DNA from 4 places in the Oerskovia gallyi genome. Region 1 is predicted to be linked to each of the others. Evidence: riboswitches for the same ligand, from Rfam matches in the RefSeq annotation. Region 1 holds a riboswitch; each other region holds the start of a gene.
What was found. A riboswitch is a leader RNA that binds a small molecule or an ion and turns the genes downstream of it on or off. The one in region 1 is predicted to bind S-adenosylmethionine.
Positions count from the first base shown of each region.

Region 2: another riboswitch for S-adenosylmethionine. It lies ahead of H9640_RS18720 (methylenetetrahydrofolate reductase); the one in region 1 lies ahead of H9640_RS16840 (NADPH-dependent FMN reductase).
Region 3: another riboswitch for S-adenosylmethionine. It lies ahead of H9640_RS01175 (ABC transporter substrate-binding protein); the one in region 1 lies ahead of H9640_RS16840 (NADPH-dependent FMN reductase).
Region 4: another riboswitch for S-adenosylmethionine. It lies ahead of H9640_RS06955 (hypothetical protein); the one in region 1 lies ahead of H9640_RS16840 (NADPH-dependent FMN reductase).

Region 1 is NZ_JACSQE010000015.1:42,088-46,620, forward strand. It holds gene gdhA (NADP-specific glutamate dehydrogenase) at 190-1,527, opposite strand; SAM riboswitch class IV at 1,791-1,900, shown strand; gene H9640_RS16840 (NADPH-dependent FMN reductase) at 1,921-2,574, shown strand; gene H9640_RS16845 (flavin reductase family protein) at 2,571-3,137, shown strand; gene H9640_RS16850 (hypothetical protein) at 3,209-3,625, opposite strand; gene H9640_RS16855 (LLM class flavin-dependent oxidoreductase) at 3,786-4,533, opposite strand, start outside.
Region 2 is NZ_JACSQE010000021.1:6,464-10,996, forward strand. It holds gene metE (5-methyltetrahydropteroyltriglutamate--homocysteine S-methyltransferase) at 1-895, opposite strand, end outside; gene H9640_RS18720 (methylenetetrahydrofolate reductase) at 916-1,965, opposite strand; SAM riboswitch class I at 2,078-2,180, opposite strand; gene H9640_RS19810 (outer membrane protein assembly factor BamB family protein) at 2,396-3,826, shown strand; gene H9640_RS18730 (hypothetical protein) at 3,917-4,468, opposite strand; gene H9640_RS18735 (hypothetical protein) at 4,510-4,533, opposite strand, start outside.
Region 3 is NZ_JACSQE010000001.1:261,026-265,558, reverse strand. It holds gene H9640_RS01185 (ABC transporter permease) at 1-56, opposite strand, end outside; gene H9640_RS01180 (ABC transporter permease) at 76-1,026, opposite strand; gene H9640_RS01175 (ABC transporter substrate-binding protein) at 1,151-2,803, opposite strand; SAM riboswitch class IV at 3,094-3,205, opposite strand; gene proB (glutamate 5-kinase) at 3,277-4,419, opposite strand.
Region 4 is NZ_JACSQE010000004.1:266,308-270,840, reverse strand. It holds gene H9640_RS06970 (TM0106 family RecB-like putative nuclease) at 1-47, shown strand, start outside; gene H9640_RS06965 (transglutaminase-like domain-containing protein) at 99-1,097, opposite strand; gene H9640_RS06960 (hypothetical protein) at 1,232-1,984, opposite strand; gene H9640_RS06955 (hypothetical protein) at 2,117-2,491, opposite strand; SAM riboswitch class IV at 2,597-2,708, opposite strand; gene H9640_RS06950 (cold-shock protein) at 2,838-3,041, opposite strand; gene H9640_RS06945 (polysaccharide deacetylase family protein) at 3,224-4,533, opposite strand, start outside.

The sequences.
Region 1 (4,533 bases):
CAGCGCACCCGGTGTCAGCGGTCAGCGTAGACCCGACGGGACCGCGCGCGCTCTGCCGTCAGGGGCCGCTCCCCTCGCCACGGCGTCGAGCCCCCGGAACGCCGACGGGAGCGGCGTCCTGCGCACGCCGTGAGGCGCACGGAGGACGACGCTCCCGTCGGTCGGTAGGGCCCCAAGGGCTCAGGTCGGTCAGATGACGCCCAGCGAGATCATCGCGTCGGCGACCTTGGTGAAGCCCGCGATGTTCGCACCCAGGACGTAGTTGCCCGGCGTCCCGTACTCGTCGGCGGTCTCCTCGCAGCGCGCGTGGATGCCCGCCATGATGTGCGCGAGGCGCTCCTCGGTGTACTCGAACGTCCACGCGTCGCGCGAGGCGTTCTGCTGCATCTCGAGGGCCGAGGTCGCGACGCCGCCGGCGTTCGCGGCCTTGCCGGGTGCGAACAGCACGCCGGCGTCCTGCAGGAGCGCGACGGCGCCCGGGGTCGTGGGCATGTTGGCGCCCTCCGCGACCGCGAGGACGCCGTTCGCGACGAGCTGCTTGGCGTCCTGCTCGGTCAGCTCGTTCTGGGTGGCGCACGGCAGCGCGACCGTCGCGGGGACGTCCCAGATGCTGCCGCCCGTCACGAGGCGCGCGCCGGGGCGGCGCTCGACGTAGTCGGCCACGCGCCCGCGCTCGACCTCCTTGATCTGGCGGAGCAGGTCGACGTCCACGCCTGCCTCGTCCACCACGTAGCCCGAGGAGTCGGAGAAGGACACGACGTTCGCACCGAGCTGCTGGGCCTTCTGGATCGCGTAGGTCGCGACGTTCCCCGATCCGGAGACGACGACGCGCTGGCCGTCGAAGCTCTGGCCCTTGGTACGCAGCATGTGGTCCGCGAAGAACACCGTGCCGTAGCCCGTGGCCTCGGTCCGCACGAGCGACCCGCCCCAGCTGATGCCCTTGCCCGTGAGGACGCCGGACTCGTAGCGGTTCGTGATGCGCTTGTACTGGCCGAACAGGTAGCCGATCTCGCGGCCTCCCACGCCGATGTCCCCCGCGGGGACGTCGGTGTACTCGCCGATGTGGCGGTAGAGCTCGGTCATGAAGGACTGGCAGAAGCGCATGACCTCGCCGTCGGACTTGCCGCGCGGGTCGAAGTCAGAGCCGCCCTTGCCGCCGCCGATGGGCATGCCCGTGAGGGAGTTCTTGAAGATCTGCTCGAACCCGAGGAACTTGACGATTCCCAGGTACACCGACGGGTGGAAGCGCAGACCGCCCTTGAACGGGCCGAGGGCCGAGTTGAACTCGACGCGGAAGCCGCGGTTGATCTGGACGTGGTTCTGGTCGTCGACCCACGGCACGCGGAAGATGATCTGGCGCTCGGGCTCGCAGATGCGCTCGAGCACGGCCGCGTCGACGTACTGGGGGTTCTTCTGGAGCACCGGCCCGAGCGAGTCGAAGACCTCGCGAACCGCCTGGTGGAACTCGACCTCACCAGGGTTGCGGGCGAGGACCTCGTCGAAGACGGACTGCAGACGACTATCCATGGAGTGCTCCTCGGCAGGGCGGGCTTTGAACCGCACCAGGTTACGTACTCGTAAACAGCGCCGTACTCCCGTCCCACTCTGGGAGACGCCGGGCTCACGACCTGGGACGTTGCTCGTGCCCGGGGCAACGGTCCGGTCTCCCTGCGTCGGTCGACACCGTGTGACGTGCCAGAGCACGCAGCACGAAACCTCCGTCCACCCCGTGAGAATTCTCGACCGGATCGGTGCAGAAAGCCCCCCACGGGTCTATACCCCTGTCCAGAGGTCACGAGCACCAGCGCGAAGCCCCGGCTCGCTGGTCAGCAACCCCTTCACGACGGGGTGCTCCGGGAGATGACCCGGCCGCGCCGGCACGACGCGGCAAGCGTGCAGCACGACGACAGTGAGGAAGCGATGACCCAGCACCCTGCAGCCCCCCGCCCCACGCAGACCGACCACCCGCGACCGGCCCTGGTCACCCTGGTCGGCAACCCCCGTCCCGGTTCGCGGACCCTGGCCGCCGCCCGGACGGTCGCGGCCCGGGTCGCCGACCACCTGGGCCTGGCCGCGGCCGACGTGAACGGGCCTGACGTGAACGGGCCCGACCAGGCCACGATCGACCTCGCCGAGATCGCGACCGAGATCCTCGCCCCCGAGCACCCGCGCGCCGACGCCGCGCGGGAGACCGCCGCGGGCGCCGCGGTCCTGGTCGTCGCGACGCCCGTCTACAAGGGCTCGTACACCGGCCTCCTCAAGGCGTTCCTCGACCTCTACGGCCCGGACGGGCTGGCCAGCGTCGTGGCCGTCCCGGTCGTGGTGTCGGGCAACCCCGCGCACGCTCTCGCGGGCGAGGTGCACCTGCGCCCGCTCCTCGTCGAGCTCGGCGCGACGGTCCCCGCACGCACGCTGACCCTCCTGGACTCCCGGCTGGGCGAGGCCGACCTCACGAGCGCCGTCGACGCCTGGCTCGGCCACGCGGGAGGTCCCCTGCTGCGGGCGGCGGGCGACGCCGTCGGGCAGGAGACCACCCACGCGACCGCCCCCGAGCTCGCCGAGGTGACCCGATGACCGCCGAACCCACGACCCGCTCCGACGTCGCGCGCCTCGCCGGGCTCGAGGCCCTGCTCCACGAGCAGGACGAGCCGCAGCTCAGCGCCGACGCCTACAAGGCGGTGTTCCGGCAGCACCCCGCGGGCGTCGCGGTGATCGCGCTCGAGCACGAGGGCCGGCCCGTGGGCTTCACGGCGACGTCGGTCATCTCGGTCTCGGCCGCGCCGCCGCTGCTCGCGTTCTCGCTCGCGTCGACGTCGTCGTCGTGGCCCGCGATCTCCGCGGCCCGCACGGTCACGGTCAACTTCCTCAGCGCCGACCAGGACGACGTGTCCGCGCGGTTCGCGACGAGCGGGATCGACCGCTTCGCAGCCGGCGGGTGGGCTCCTCTCGCGTCCGGGGAGCCCGTGATCGACGGCGCGCTGTCCTGGGTGCGCGGCCGCATCATCCAGCGCACGCCCGTGGGCGACAGCTACCTGGTCTCGCTGCGCGCGCTCGCGTCGGGGACCCGGGCGGACGCCACGCCGCTCGTCTACCACGACCGGTCCTACCACCGGATCGGGGACCACTCGGCCCTCTGAGGCCCACGATCTGGGTGAGGGGCCCGACGGCGGAGCGCGCCGCCGTCGGGCCCCTCACCCGTGCCGCCTGGCTACCAGGTCCACCCGCGCGCGCTGAGCTCGAGCTCCTCGCGCAGCCGCTCGTCCTCGTCGCTGCGCAGGCCCGCGCGCAGCGGGTCGGCCACGACGTCGAGGCCGCTGAGCCGGCACGCCTCGCGCAGCAGCGCGTCGTACGCGCCCTGCGCGGCGAGGTAGTGGTGGGCGCGGGCGTAGACGTCCGGGTCGGCCTCGACCGCGCGCAGCTCGTCGGCGAGCCGCCCGAGGCGGATCTGGAGAGCGAGCGCGACGAGAGGATCGGGAGCCCGACGGCGCCGCTCGCGCAGGGTGGTCCGGTGCGGTCCGGGTGGCGGGAGGGCATCGGTGGAAGACCGGCCGACGCGCATCGTGGACCAGGCGATGGCGGCGACCAGGGCCGCGCCCACCGCTCCGGAGACCACGAGGAGCCACATCGTCGGAGCCTTCTTCCGTGCCCGTGCCCGGCGCACGCGAGGGCCTGCCGGACACTTCCAGCCTAGGCCGAGCGGGAACGCTCCGCCAGGGTGCCGGTCGTGCCCGGCCGGCCCGCGGTCGGCCTCTGCCGGGCGTCCCTCGCCCGCTCCCCAGCCAGGCCTACCGTGCCGTGAACCCCTTGGCCCGGCGGGCGTCGGCGGGCCCCCAGAGGTCGGTCTTGACCTCGGCCCTGACCAGCGGCACGACCTCCTCCGCGAACCGGCGCAGCACGTCGTCCTGCCGGGCGGGCTCCAGGAGGTGGTTGATCGAGACCGACTGGAGGTCGTGCCCGTAGCTCTGGTGGTAGTCGAGGATCTTCTCGGCCACGCGCTCGGGAGAGCCGACGAGGGCGGGGCCGCGCTCGACGGCCTCCTCGATGGTCCGGAAGCTCGTGACCTTGCCGACCGCGGACGGGTCGTGCTTGCGCAGGTCTGCGCGCGCGACGGCGCCCTCGTAGATGGGGCGGAACTCCTCGATCGCCTGCTCGGTCGTGTCCGCGAGGAACAGCCCGCCGGACCCCGACCCGACGAACCCGTACGCCGGGTCGTGCCCTGCGGCCGCGTACTGCTCGCGGTAGTGGTCGATCAGTACCTGGTAGCTCTCGCGGGGCTGGAGCGCGTTGGCGCTCACGATCGGGTCGCCCCACCTCGCGGCGAGCTCGACAGCGAACCGCGAGGTCGCGGACCCGTGCCAGATCCGGAACGCACCGTCGTACGGGCGCGGCAGGGTCGTGGCGCCTTGCAGGTCGGGGCGGTGACGTCCCTCCCAGTCGACCTCCTCGCCGCTCAGGAGCAGCCGGAGCAGCTCGTAGTTCTCCTCGAGGTACTCGTACTGCTTGGCGAGGTCGAGACCCAGCAGCGGGTACTGG
Region 2 (4,533 bases), on a different contig from region 1:
CGGGGCCCGCCGGGACCGCTCCCTTGACGAGGTCGAGCGAGATCGCCTCGACGTCGGTCGCGGCCAGGAGCGCGAGGCCGTCGTGCTCACCCTGGAGCCCGCCGAACGGCGCGCCCACGAGGATCGCGGGGCGCTCGGTGCCCACCGCGAGCTCGGTCGCGAGCACGCGGTACGCCTCGGTGACCGCGGCGTGGACCTCGGCGGCCGGCACGTCGATCGAGTCGGACACGAGCGCCGGCTCGTCGAGCTGCACCCACGGTGCACCGGCCGCGGCCAGGGCGCGCAGCAGCTCGACGTACACGGGCAGGACGTCCGCGAGGCGCGAGAGCGGGCTGAAGCCGGGCGCGCTGCCGTCGGCGGCCTTGGACAGCGCGAGGAACGTCACGGGCCCGACGACGACGGGCCGGGTCACGACGCCCGCGTCCTTGGCCTCGACGAACTGGCGCACGACGCGGTCGTCCGCGAAGCGGAACGGCGTGGACTCGCTGACCTCGGGGACCAGGTAGTGGTAGTTCGTGTCGAACCACTTGGTCATCTCGAGCGGGGCGTCCTCGCCGGCGCCGCGCGCGACCGTGAAGTAGCCCGCGAGGTCCAGCGCGCCCTTCTCGTCGGTGAGCGACGCGAAGCGCGACGGGACCGCCCCGAGGAGAGCGACGACGTCGAGCACCTGGTCGTAGTAGGAGAACGAGCCGGGCACGGCGCCCGACGAGGCGTCGAGGCCCAGGTCGACGAGACGCTGGGCGGCCGCGACGCGCAGCGCCGAGGCCGTGGCCTCGAGCTCGTCGGCCGTGGTCCTGCCGGCCCAGAAGGACTCGACGGCCTTCTTGAGCTCGCGGCGCGGGCCGATGCGGGGGTAGCCGAGGACGGAACCGGAGGGGAACGTGGGTGCACTCATGGTGAATACCTCTGAACTGGTCAGACCGAGGAGCTGCCCAGGGCAGGCTCGGCGGAGGGAAGGGGAGTGCCGGAGACCCACGGCCCGCTGGCCAGGTCGGGGGTGCGGGACGAGACGCCGCTGGCGTCCCCCGCTGCCCCACCGCCGAGGTCGACTCCCTCGAGCAGGTCTAGAGCGGCTTGGTGCTTGTTGAAGGTGTAGATGTGGAGGCCGGGCGCGCCGGCCGCGAGGACCTGGCGCGCGAGCTCGACCGAGTGCCGGATGCCCAGCGCGTGGCGCGCGTCCGGGTCCGGCTCCGCCTCGAGGGCCTCGACGACGCGGCGCGGCGCGGGGACGCCCGTGAGCTCCTCGACACGCGCGAGGCGGGCCGGGTCCGTCATGGGCAGGAGGCCCGCGAGGATCGGGATGGTCACGCCCGCGGCGCGCGCCTCGGCCACGAAGTCGATGTAGGAGGACGCCTCGTAGAAGAGCTGCGTGATCGCGAAGTCCGCTCCGGCCTGCTGCTTCTGCCAGAGGCGGCGCACCTCCTGGGTGCGGCTCGTGCCCGCGGCGAGGTTGCCGTCGGGGAACGTCGCGACCGCGATGGTCAGGGGGCGGGCCGCGCCGCGCAGCGCGACGCTCGGGCTCGCGGCGCAGCGTGCGGCCTCGACCTCGCGCAGCAGGGCCACGAGCTCGGTGCTCGACCGCACGCCGTCCTCGGCGGGGCGCCAGTCGGGCTGGTCGCGCGGAGGGTCCCCGCGCAGGGCGAGGAAGCTGCGCACGCCCGCGTCGAGGAAGTCCGTGATGACGTCCTCGACGTCCTCGCGCGAAGCGCCCACGCAGGTCAGGTGCGCGATGGGCAGCACGGGCGTGCCGTGCAGGAGCTGGCTGATGACGCGGCGCGAGGTCTCGCGGTCCGTGCCGGCCGCGCCGTAGGTGACCGACACGAAGTCGGGCGAGGTCGCGACGAGGCGGCGGGCCGTCTCCCAGAACTTGGGCGCGGCGTCGGGGCGGCGCGGGGGCATGAGCTCGAACGACACCGTGGGCCGCGGTGCCTCGTGCCCGAAGTGCCCCAGGTCGACGATGCTCATCGGGCGGCCGTCAGGAGGGTCGTGCTGGTGGTGGCCAGGGCGGCCGGACGGCTGGCGCGGGGGACCCCGGTGCGGTGCAGGGGTGCGCGGAAAGATGCCTCGGTCATGAATCGCTCCATCGAACCTGGCTGTAGCACCCGTACCCGCGAGAGGCTTCCGTTGGGGGGTTGCTGCGGTGTCAACGAGCCAGGACTCTCGACCGCTCTGGATGGTGTTGACGATCGTAGGGGGAATCCATGATCTGAGCCAATATCTGCTCGAAGCGTGAGACGGAGGGGTCCGGAGTGGTTCCTCGGCCCCGGTCCGGCGTCCGTCCACGCGGTCGCAGATCCCTTCGTCGGTCCCTGCGGTCGCCCTTCCAACGTACGCCTGTCGGCGCCCTCCCGGACCGCCGGGCGATCCTCCCCGACGTCGCCGCTATGCTCCGGGCGTGCCTCGCCGACGCAGCCAGCAGCAGGTCTCGTTCGTGCTCGACGACTCGTCCGAGGGTGTCGACCCGGGCTCGGGCGTCCCGGAGCCGGCTCGTCGGGAGCGGACGCGACGCCCCCTCACCCGTACGGCACGACGGCGTCGCGCCGCCCGTCTGGTCGGCCTCGCCGTCGGTCTCGGAACGCTCGGGGTGGCGGCCGCGGTCGTCGTGACGCGCGACGGGGCGGCCCAGGACGACGCGCTCCAGACGCTCCGCTCGTCCGAGGACAGGATCTTCGACCTCACCTACGCGCCGCGTGCCGAGTGGAGCGTCGACCGCGACGAGGGCGAGCCGTTCACCGTGGGGGACCTGCTGGTGATCCCGGGGCGCTCCGGGACCGTCGGGTACGACCTCGGGTCGGGCGACGAGCGCTGGCGGCTGGACGACCTGACACGGCAGGTCTGCGCCGCCGACCAGGTGCGCGTCGAGGGAACGGCGGAGGTGTCGGCCTTCGTGTGCCTGGGCCAGGGGGAGGAGGCCACCGCGGCCCGACTCGTGAGCGTCGACGGTGCGGTGGTGGCCGAGGTAGAGATGGACCCACGCCGGGGCGAGGCGGTCGCCGGTCCCGGCGGGACGGTGCTCCAGGCCGCCAGAGACGAGACGGGGGTCGTGGTCCGGTCCGTCGACGTCCGGACGGGCACGGCGGCGTGGGAGCGACGGCTGACCGTGAGGGAGGACGCGCAGGACCCCCTGTGCGCGACGGAAGGTGATGCCGTCCGTGCGGTCTACCGGTCGGGGACGGTGGCGGTCCACGGATGTGGCGTCCTGTCCTACCTGACGCCTGGGGGGCAGGTCGTCGACGAACCACCGGGGATGGTGCAGGTCATCGCCCTGGGCAACGGGTCCTACCTCCGCTCGTCGGGGACGGCCGTCGCGGGACCTGTCGAAGCCGTCTCGGCCGACGGCACGGTGCTCTGGACGAACGAGGGGCTCGTGCTCGGGGAAGGTGCCCGCGACCTCCTGGTGCCTCACCTCGTCCTGCTCGACCAGGGGGAGGCGCTCCTCGCCGTCCACAGGGACGGCACGACCGCCTGGACCGCACCGGTCGCCGCGCGTCAGGTGCTCGTCCGCGGCGCGGACGTCGTGATGGTGCAGACGGTCGACCGGGAGACGGTCGCCCTGGACGCCACGACGGGTGAGGAACGGTGGCGGCGGGCGGCCGACCCCGCGTCCGGTGCGGTGTCGTACCGCGTGACCGGCACGTTCACCGACGGTTTCTCCGCGCTCCTCGTCGTCCCCACCGCGCCCGGCACGAGCTCGGTCACCGCACTCGACCTGGCGACGGGCGACGTGCGATGGACCCAGGAGCACACCGGGGACCCGTACGAGCTGGCCGCTGGGGGAGGTCGGCTGCTGAGGATCGACGAAGCCCAGGTCACGGCGTTCGGCTGACGGCGTGGGGGAGGGCGACATGGCCACGCCGTACCCGACCCGCGCGCGGCGGCGTCCTTCGCTCCCGTGGTGTCGGCGTTGCCGGGGGCATCACGACCGGTCCGGATCGTAGTCGTCGGCGACCTCTCGGACGGAGGGATCGTCGCTCTGTCGCGCTCGCGCGACGAGCAGCCGGAGGCCTTCCACGTCTCGGAGGTGGAGGAGCAGCTCGGCGAGCCGCTGGACGTCGAGCGAACCTGCCGCTTCGAGGCGGCTCAGGACCTTCTCGCGCACCTGTCGACCGACCGTGTAGCTCCATTCGTCGATGACGCATCGAGCCTTGAGCCCGAAGCCGTCGTCCAAGGTCACCTCGATGAGGTCGTCGAGCAGTCGAGGCACGTCGTCCCCCAGGTTGTCGAGGAAGCCGAGGGCCGCGACCGTGTCCCAGCTGCGCGCGCGCAGTGCTCGGGAGAGCACGCCCGGGCGATCCTGCGCGTGCTGTCTGAACTCGTGGCCCACCCGCGCCAGCTCTCGCGTCGCCGCCACGACGTCCGCCCAGAGCGCGTCGTCGTCCGTGGCTCCCGAGGCGTCGGCGTTCTGCGCTCCCTGCGCCGGGGCGTCGCTGGACGTCGAGGGGGAGGCGGTGCCTTCGGTACTCGTCATGTCGTCTCCGTCCAAGGGGTGCGACGCCGTCGAGATCGTCGTCACGACCGGTCCGGGTCGTAGTC
Region 3 (4,533 bases), on a different contig from region 1:
GGAGCGTCCGGGGACAAGGTCTCCGGGACGGTGTAGGTGTCGAGTCGTGCGGTCATGATGTCCTCCTCCGTGCCCTCACGCCGCGGCGGAGGGCTGGCGGGTGGTGATCCGGGGGTCGAGCACGGGGTAGAGCAGGTCCACCAGCAGGGTCACGACGACGAAGACCAGGGCCGAGAAGACCACGATGGCCTGGACCACGGGCACGTCCTGCTGGTTGACCGCGGTCACCGTCAGGCGACCGACCCCGGCCCGGGAGAAGACCGTCTCGGTCACGACCGCACCGGCCAGGAGTCCCCCGACCGTCACGCCGAGCACCGTGAGCGCCGGGATGGACGCGTTGCGCAGGGCGTGACCGAAGTGCACGCGCGCACGCCCCGCGCCCTTGGCCCGAGCGGTCTCGACGTAGGGCTCGGCCAGGGTCTGGCGCAGGCTGCGCGAGAGGACCTGCGCGAACGCCGCGCTCGCGGGGATCGCGAGCGTGCACGCCGGCAGGACGAGGCTCTCGAACCCCTCGTTGCCCATGGCGGGGAACAGCCGCAGCTCGAACGAGAACCACTGGAGCAGGAGCAGCCCCACCCAGAACGTCGGCAACGAGATGCCCAGGGCCGGCAGCGACGCGAGCGCGTGCCGGAGCCAGCGGGCGCGCGGGAAGGTGCTCGCGAGCGCGAGCGCGGCTCCGCCGACGAGCGCGAGCCCGAGGGCCAGGGCCGTGAGCTGGAGCGTGGGCGGCAGCGCCTCGGCCAGGAGCTTGGTGGCGGGCGCCCCCGAGGAGAACGAGCGCCCGAAGTCCAGGTGCAGCGCTCCCCACAGGCCGTGCGCGTACTGGACCAGGACGGGGCGGTCGAGCCCTTGCTCGGCACGCAGGCGCGCGACGAGCTCGGGGTCCGAGAGGTCGCCGTCGGCTCCGGCCGCCTTGATCGAGGCCGCGTCGCTCGGCAGGACGTAGAGCAGGAAGAAGGAGATCGTGAAGGCCGCCCACAGGACGAAGCCTCCCTGCCCCAGGCGGCGGGCGATGTACCGGCCCATGGTCGGCTCCTCTCGGGTGGTGACGTGCGGATGGTGACGCGGGTCGTGACGCGCAGGTGGTCGGATCGGTGGCGGGAGCGCCGGCCCGGCGGGACGCTCGCGACGCGTCCCGCCGAGCCGCTGCTCAGTCCTGCTGGACCCAGGCGCCGTAGAAGTCGAGGCGGGTCGACGCCTCGAAGCCCAGGCCGTGGACAGTGTCGGCCGCCGCGATCGTCGTCGAGAGCTCGTAGACCGGGATCGCATGCCCCTGCTGGACCAGGAGACGCGCAGCCTGGGTCACGAGCTCCTGCCGCTCGGCCGGGTCCGTCGACGCGGCCGAGCGGTCGAGCAGGTCGTCGACCTCCTCGGGTGCCCGCTTGTTGATGTTGCGCGCGTTGGCCGAGAAGATCGTGCGCAGCACGTCGGGGTCCGAGCGCGTCAGGTTGTAGTAGTCGAAGTCGAAGTCCCCGGACTTCTTGAGCTCGGTGGACTCGGCGACCGTGACCTGCTTGAGCTGGAGGTCCACGCCGATCTTCGCGAGCTGCTGCTGGACGAGCTCGAGCGGCTCGGCCACCTGCCAGAACGTGACCGTGGTGGACAGCCGCTGACCGTCCTTGACCCGCACACCGTCGGCGCCCTCGACCCAGCCGGCGTCGTCGAGGAGCGCCTCCGCACCGTCCGGGTCGTACGCGAGGTCGTCCGAGACATCGGCCCACAGCGGGGTCGAGTGCGACAGCACGCTCGTCGCAGGCTCGTCCTGCGGGGTCAGCAGGGTCGCGGCGATCTCCTCGCGGTCGATGCCCTTGCTGATCGCCTGCCGCACCGCCGGGTCGGCGGCGAGCGGTCGCGACTCGTTGGGGAAGAGGTTGAAGACGACGCCCGGGTTCGCCCGGTACGCGAGCCAGAAGCCGTTGCCGTCGAACTGCGGCAGGTCGACCGTGCTGATGGCCGCGGTCGCGTCGATCTGGCCCGAGAGCAGGCTGCCGGTACGCACGCTGGCCTCGGGCACGAACTTCACGGTCACGGTGTCGAGGTACGCCTCCCCGGTGTGGTCGTCGGCCCCGGAGGCCCAGTCGTAGCCGGCGACCTTCTCGAGCACGACCTCCTGGTCGAACGTGTAGGACCTCACCGCGAACGGCCCGGAGCCCACGAACTTCCCGGCGCACCGGTCCTCGACGCTGAGCGCGGCGGAAGCGGGCGAGAGCAGTCCGAGCGAGAACGTCGAGGACGCCTGGAGGAACTGCGCGCTGGGTGCCGAGAAGTCGACCCGCACGGTGCGGGGGTCCACGACCGTGGTTCCCTCGTACCCGACGAGGTAGGCAGAGCCGAGCGAGGCCGCCGCGCCGAGCTCGACGATCTTGTCGAAGTTCGTCTTGACGGCGGCCGCGTCGATCGGCGTGCCGTCGGCGAACGTCGGCCCCTCCCGGAGCGTGAACGTGAAGCTCGTGGCGTCCGCGTCGACCTCCCAGCTCTCCGCGAGCCACGGCAGGATCTCTCCCGTGTCCGGGTCCTGCGCGGTGAGCGAGGCCACGGTCTGGCGGGCCGAGGCGATCGCGTCGTTGTTCCCGACCTGCTGGGGGTCGATGCAGTGCGAGTCGACCGTGACCGCGAAGGTGAGGTTGCCGCCCGGGACGGGCTCCGCCGTCGGGCCGGGGGACGCGCCGTCCGCGGTGCTGCCGCCACCGGAGCCGCACGCCCCGAGCAGGAGCGCCGTCGCGGCGAGGGAGGCCGCGACGAGCGCGCGGCGAGACGGGGCCGTGCGGCCGCCGGGGCCCGAGGGCCAGGTCGAGAGGGACATGCGAGCAGTGCTCCTTCGGTCGTGCGCGCCGTCGGTCCGGCACGGCCGGGGCGCTGAGGGGTCGCCGACGGACCGTGGGTGCGTCGGATCGACGCCGGGCTCACGGTGAGCGGCGGTGGGGGCCGTCAGGGGACGGCGAGGGTGGGACGGGATGTCGGCCGCACGTCAGGAGCGGCGAGGGGTCAGCCGCGTGTCAGCGACAACAGAGCACGAGGGTCCCCGCGTCGAGGCAGCGGACACCCCTGCCGTCGAGCCCCTGTTGCGTTCCGAGTGCGCGCATCGCCCGTTCCTCCGTGTGCTTACCGCGCCCGACGGGTCGCGGTCAGGTACCACCCGGAGCACCCCGTCACGTCGAAGGGTTGCTGGCCAGCGAGCCGGGTCTTGGCGCTGGCGCTCTTCACCTGGCGCACAGGAAAGCCGCCCGAGGCCACCGAGTCAAGGGGTGAGCAGACCGTCCCACACCGTGAGACGACTCAGGACGCCTTGCGCTTGCGCCCCACGAGCACGAGGTCGTCGCGGTGCACGATCTCGCGGTCGTACCCCTCGCCGAGCTTGTCGCGCAGCTCGTGCGTCGAACGGCCGAGCAGGTCCGGGATGTCGCTCGAGTCGAACGCGACGAGGCCGCGCGCGATCACGCGCCCGTCGGGGGCGACGAGCTCGACGGGGTCGCCCGCGTCGAAGTCTCCCGTGACGCCGACCACGCCTGCGGGCAGCAGCGACGCGCGTCCGCCCAGCACCGCGGCGACCGCTCCCTCGTCGAGCTCGAGTCGTCCGCGCGTGCGGGCCGCGTGCGCGAGCCACAGGCGCCGGCGCGTGGTGCGCTTGCCCGTCACGGCGAACCAGGTCCCCACCTCGTGCCCCGCGAGCGCGCCCTCGGCGTGCGCGGCCTTGGTCAGGACGACCGGGATGCCCGAGCCCGTCGCGATGCGCACCGACTCGAGCTTGGTGAGCATGCCGCCGGTCCCGATCGAGCTGCCCCGGCCCGTGACCTCGATGCCTTCGAGGTCGAGCGCGGACCGGACCTCGCGGATGCGCTGCGTGCCCGGGCGCGAGGGCGGGCCGTCGTACAGGCCGTCGACGTCGGTCAGCAGGACCATCGCGTCGGCGCGCACCAGGTGCGAGACCAGGGCCGCGAGACGGTCGTTGTCCCCGAAGCGGATCTCGTCGGTCGCGACCGCGTCGTTCTCGTTGACGACCGGCACGATGCCCAGGTCCAGGAGCCGCTCGAGCGAGCGCTGCGCGTTGCGGTAGTGCCCGCGGCGGATGGTGTCCTCGGCCGTGAGGAGCACCTGGCCCACGCGGATGCCGTACTCGGCGAACGCCTGGGCGTAGCGGGCGACCAGGAGCCCCTGCCCCACCGAGGCCGCGGCCTGGGCCGTCGCGAGGTCGCGCGGTCGCGCGCTCAGGCCCAGCGGACCGATCCCCGCGGCGATCGCCCCCGACGTCACGAGCACGACCTGCCCGCCCGCCGCGTGGCGGGCCGCGATCACGTCGACGAGCGCGTGCAGGGCCGGGACGCTGAGGTGCCCGTCCGGTCCGGTGAGGGACGAGGAGCCGATCTTGACGACGACCCGGTGGGCCGTGGCGACCTGGGAGCGTGCGGAGAGCGCATTCACGGGCTCATCATCCCGCGCCGGGCGCTCGGACGGGGCGCCGTTTCACCGTGTGACACCTCACGGTGGGACGGCGTGGGCGGCATGCCGCCGGCCCGGGCACGACGACGACGCTCC
Region 4 (4,533 bases), on a different contig from region 1:
CGTTCATCGGTCTGTGCAGCTCGGGCAGCCGCTCGCCGCTCCGCTGAGTGCGGGGTAGTCGTCGTCGTGGCGGGCTCCCGACGACGACTATCCCGCACTCAGGCGGTCGGCGGCCTCAGGCTGCCGGCGGCGTCGAGGTGCCGGTCGGTGAGGTCGGTCCATCTGCTGGGTCCCGTGGGGGAGAGGGTGCGCACCCGTGGCCCAGGATGCAGCCGGTCGTCGACGGCATAGCGTGCGGTGAGCTCCTCCTCCGCCTCCTGGTCGCCCTGGTCGGCACGGACGAGCAGGGTCGCGATCTCGTCGACCAGCGTGAGGTCGGCGCCCTCGAGCGTGTCGTCCGTGCTCATCGCCCCCCACGTGTCCCACAGCAGCAGCTCGTCCCCCTGACGGTGGGCCAGCTCGAACAGGACGTAGTCGTGGACGAACCAGTCGCCGCGGAACGGCAGCCCCGGGTCCACTCCGAACAGGTCCGCGTCCGCCAGCCCGGCACGGAGCGCGAGCCAGGCCGTGGCTGCGGGGACGAACGGTAGAGCCAGGTCCTCGGCGACATCCCCCGTGCCCCGTGGAAGATCCAGGGGGTCGAACGGGAACACCGGGTCTCCCGCGGTGAGCTCGGGGTCCCAGCGCAACCAGCGGCCGTCCGCCCAGTGCTCGACGACGACGTGATCGTGGTGGAAGCCGGGCGTGAAGTACGAGACGAACCCCACGCGGGTCCTGGCGGGGATGCCGTGCTCGCGCAGCACCCCGACGGTCAGCAGCGCGTGGTCCCGGCAGCAGCCTCCCACCCGGTCGCAGACCGCCCGAGGCTCGGTGAGCGCGGTCCCGTGCCGGGAGTGGTCGAGGTCGAGGATCGTCGCGAGCCACCGGCTGTCGACGTCCGTGGCACGCTCGGCCGGCATGAACTCGGCCTCGGCGCGATAGTGCGCGATCACGTTGCGTGCCACCTGCCCCAGCGCGTCCGGGTCGGTGGGTACGCCCCGCAGGAGCTGGGCGTGCTCCCCGGGCGAGGAGTACGGCGAGTGGGCCACCCAGCGGGCGACCGCGGGATGGACGGCGGTCGTGCCGACCGGCTCGAGGCGGCTGGACGGGTCGTTCATCGGATCCTCCGAGGTCGCGGGTCACGAGCGGCGTGATGCCGGGCACCAGTGTCGACCGCGTCGCGCGCCAGGGCAATGCCTCGGCCCGGCGGACCGTCGGCTCCGTCCGAGCGAGGGCCGGGCGGACGAGGTCCTCAGAAGTCTCCGAACCCGCCGAAGTCCCCACCGCCGAAGTCCCCACCGCCGAAGTCGCCGAAGCCCCCGCCTCCGGCCTCGGTGAAGTCGCCGCCGCCCGCGTCGCCGCCGCCCGCGTCGTCGCCGCCCGTGTCGCCGGCTCCGGGGTCGCCCTCGGTCGCGCCCGGGTCGCCTGCGCCCGAGGTGCCGCCGTCGCCCGCGAAGTCGGCCGTGGGGTCGCCGAACATCGGGCCGAACATCATGTTGGCGACCGCGGAGCCGATCACGACGCCCGCGATGGTGCCGAGCATGCTCGAGCCGATCATCGAGCCCATGCCCGGCCCGCCCGGCCCGCCCGGCCCGCCCGGCCCGCCCGGCCCGCCCGGCCCGCCCTGCCTGCCGCCGAACGACCGTTCGAGCGTGCCGGGGTTGCGCATCTCGGCGCGGGTCGCCATGCGGGCGAGCGACTGCGGGTCGTCGGAGGTAGCGCGCTCGGCGGGCGGCACGTTCTCACCCAGCTCGGTCAGCACGCGTCGACGCTGCTCGGGCGTCAGCCGCTCGAACGCCTCGGCGTGCGCCTGCTCGACGGCCTCCGGGGGAGCCGTGCGCAGCAGGTAGCGGTAGCGGTCGATCGCGACGTCGTCCTCGCTGCGCGCGGGGCCGGTCGGGGCCGGGGGCGCAGTGCCGTAGGCGGGCGCACCGGGACGGTCTGCCGAACCGTGAAGCCTGTCGTCCTGCGGGGTGCGGCCGAGGAGGCGGTCGAGGAATCCCATGAGCGTGTCCTTCTGGTCGAACCGTCGAGGGCGGGTGCCCTCACCGGTTCAACGCGGCGCCCGGCCCGCCCGTTCCGTCGAGTGCATGGTCCGGCTGCGAGACGCCCGGCGAGTCGCAGCCGGATCACGCACTCAGCGGCGAGCGTGGGGCGGCTCCGGCGCCGGACCCACCCCGCCGACCAGCCGGACGTTGAGCGCCCGTCCCGCGAGCTCGAGCGCGTGGTACTGCTCGTGCACCCGCACGGTGACCCCGGGGTCGAGGGCGAGGCTCGTGTGGTGCCACACCCGGCACGCTCCCTCGCCCGTCGCGTACTCGACGACGACCTCGGTGCCGCCGCTGGTCGTCCGCACCGCGAGCACGACGCCCTCGCGCCACCCCCAGGGCCGGTTGCGGAGCATGCGCTCGTGGACGGGGTGCAGCAGGTGCCCCGTGTCGAACCGGTCGCACACGGTGGGCGGGGGACAGGCGACGACCGTCGCCCGGCGTTCCATGACGCGCTCGGCCATGGTGCTCCTTCTCTCCGTGCCCGACGACGGGGCTCACCCGCGTGCGCACGCCCACCCGGGAGGCTCCCCGGGTGAGGGGCACGAGGAGGCGCCCTACGACGTCGGGCCTCGCTCTTCCCCCACGGTCGTGGGGGCGGGTCTTCCTCCGGGAGCACCGTGCGCGTCGCGCGGTTGCCGGACCAGCACGCCGGAGGGCGGTTCGCTGGTCCTCTGGACCGTTCTCAGTTCTACCACGGCGTCACCGACCGAGCACAGGGAGCACCTGGTCCTGGACGCACGAGTGCCCCCGACCGAGACGGTCGGGGGCACTCGTTCAATGATCAGCTACGCCCGGAGGCGAGTGAGATCAGAGCGGGCGGATGTTCTCCGCCTGCGGGCCCTTGGGGCCCTGCGTCACGTCGAACTCGACGCGCTGGTTCTCCTCGAGCGAGCGGAAGCCCTGCGTCTGGATGGCGGAGTAGTGCGCGAACACGTCGGCGCTGCCGTCCTCAGGTGCGATGAAGCCGTAGCCCTTTTCGCCGTTGAACCACTTCACGGTTCCCAATGCCATGGGGATCTCCTTCTAGAGTTTCAAACAGCTCCATGATCTGGAGCCGAACATCACGGTGTTCGTCGTCAACTCTTGGGTAACAAGGTTCGCGGTGGCATGGGGCCGTTGCGCAAGGACAAGCGAGGCACTGCAATCTCACCGGCTACGGTACAGGGGTTACTCCGACTGTGCTAGCCCTGATGCTAACGATTGAAGTACGCCTGTCCGCCAACCAGGTCAGGGTCGAGCAAATCGGGCACCGTCACGAGCGTGTAGCCGGCAGCCCGCAGACCGTCCACGATGCCCGGGACGGCGTCGACGGTCGAGGCGTGGATGTCGTGCATCAGGAGGATCGCCCCAGGTCGGACGCCTGCGAGCGCCCGTTCGGTCGTCATGGCCGCGTCCTTGTTCTTCCAGTCCTCGGTGTCGACGTCCCACAGGATCGCCGGCTCGTTCCGCTGGGAGAGGACGCTCGTCACAGTGTCGCTCGTCGCGCCGTACGGAGGGCGCACGAGGGTCGGTCGGACGCCTGACGCGGCCTCGACCGCGTCCGCCGTCGACGTCAGCTCGTCCGTGATCTGGTCCGTGCCGAGCTTGGACAGGTCCGGGTGGGACCAGGTGTGGTTCCCGATGGCGTGCCCTTCGGCGACCTCGCGGCGGACCAGGTCGGGGTGCGACGTGACGGACCGGCCGACGAGGAAGAACGTCGCCTTGGCCTGCTTCTCGGCGAGGGTGTCGAGCAGGCGCGACGTGTGCTTGCCGGGTCCGTCGTCGAACGTCAGGGCCACGCACCTGAGCACCGAGCAGTCCGGGGCTCCCGGGGACGCGGGCGGCACGGGCGGGGTCGTCACGGGGGGCTCGACGGGCGGCGGCGTGATCCCCATGAACGGGGTGCCGCTCGACGCGGTGTCCGCGAGCTGCTTCCCGACCGCGGACAGGACCGTCCGCGTCGCGTCGGGCTCGATGCGCACGGCCAGCTCTCCGTCCGAGCGGGCAGAGACCAGGCCGGGGGAGAAGACCAGGGTCGCGGCGCCGTCGGGCCCCAGGCGAACGTCCCGGAAGGTGTCCTCCGACGCGGGCACCGGCTCCTCGAACCCGAGCCCGGCCTGGTCGAGCGCCGCGTCGACCCACTGCGCGGCCTGCTTGCGGCCGTCGGCCGTGAAGAGGTCCGAGGACCACGTCGTGGTCGCGCGCGGGAGGTCGGTGTAGAACGTCTGGGCGCCGGTCGTGCCGTTCGCCCCGCCCGTGAAGGAGTACGTCGTGGCACGCACGCCCAGCACGTCTCCCTGCGCGAGCACCAGGTCCCATCCGACGTTGAGCTCGTTGCCCACCCCGGCCGGGTCGACCGCGGCGTCGTACGCCTTCTCGGTCTCGTCGACGAACGTGCCGAAGGCGTGCGAGAGGGAGCGCTCGCCCGGGACGGAGACCGTCGAGATCGAGCGGGCGTCGCCCGTGCTCGCGGTCGACTCCTGGTGGATCTCGAGGTTCTCGACCGACGCCGGGTCCAGGACCG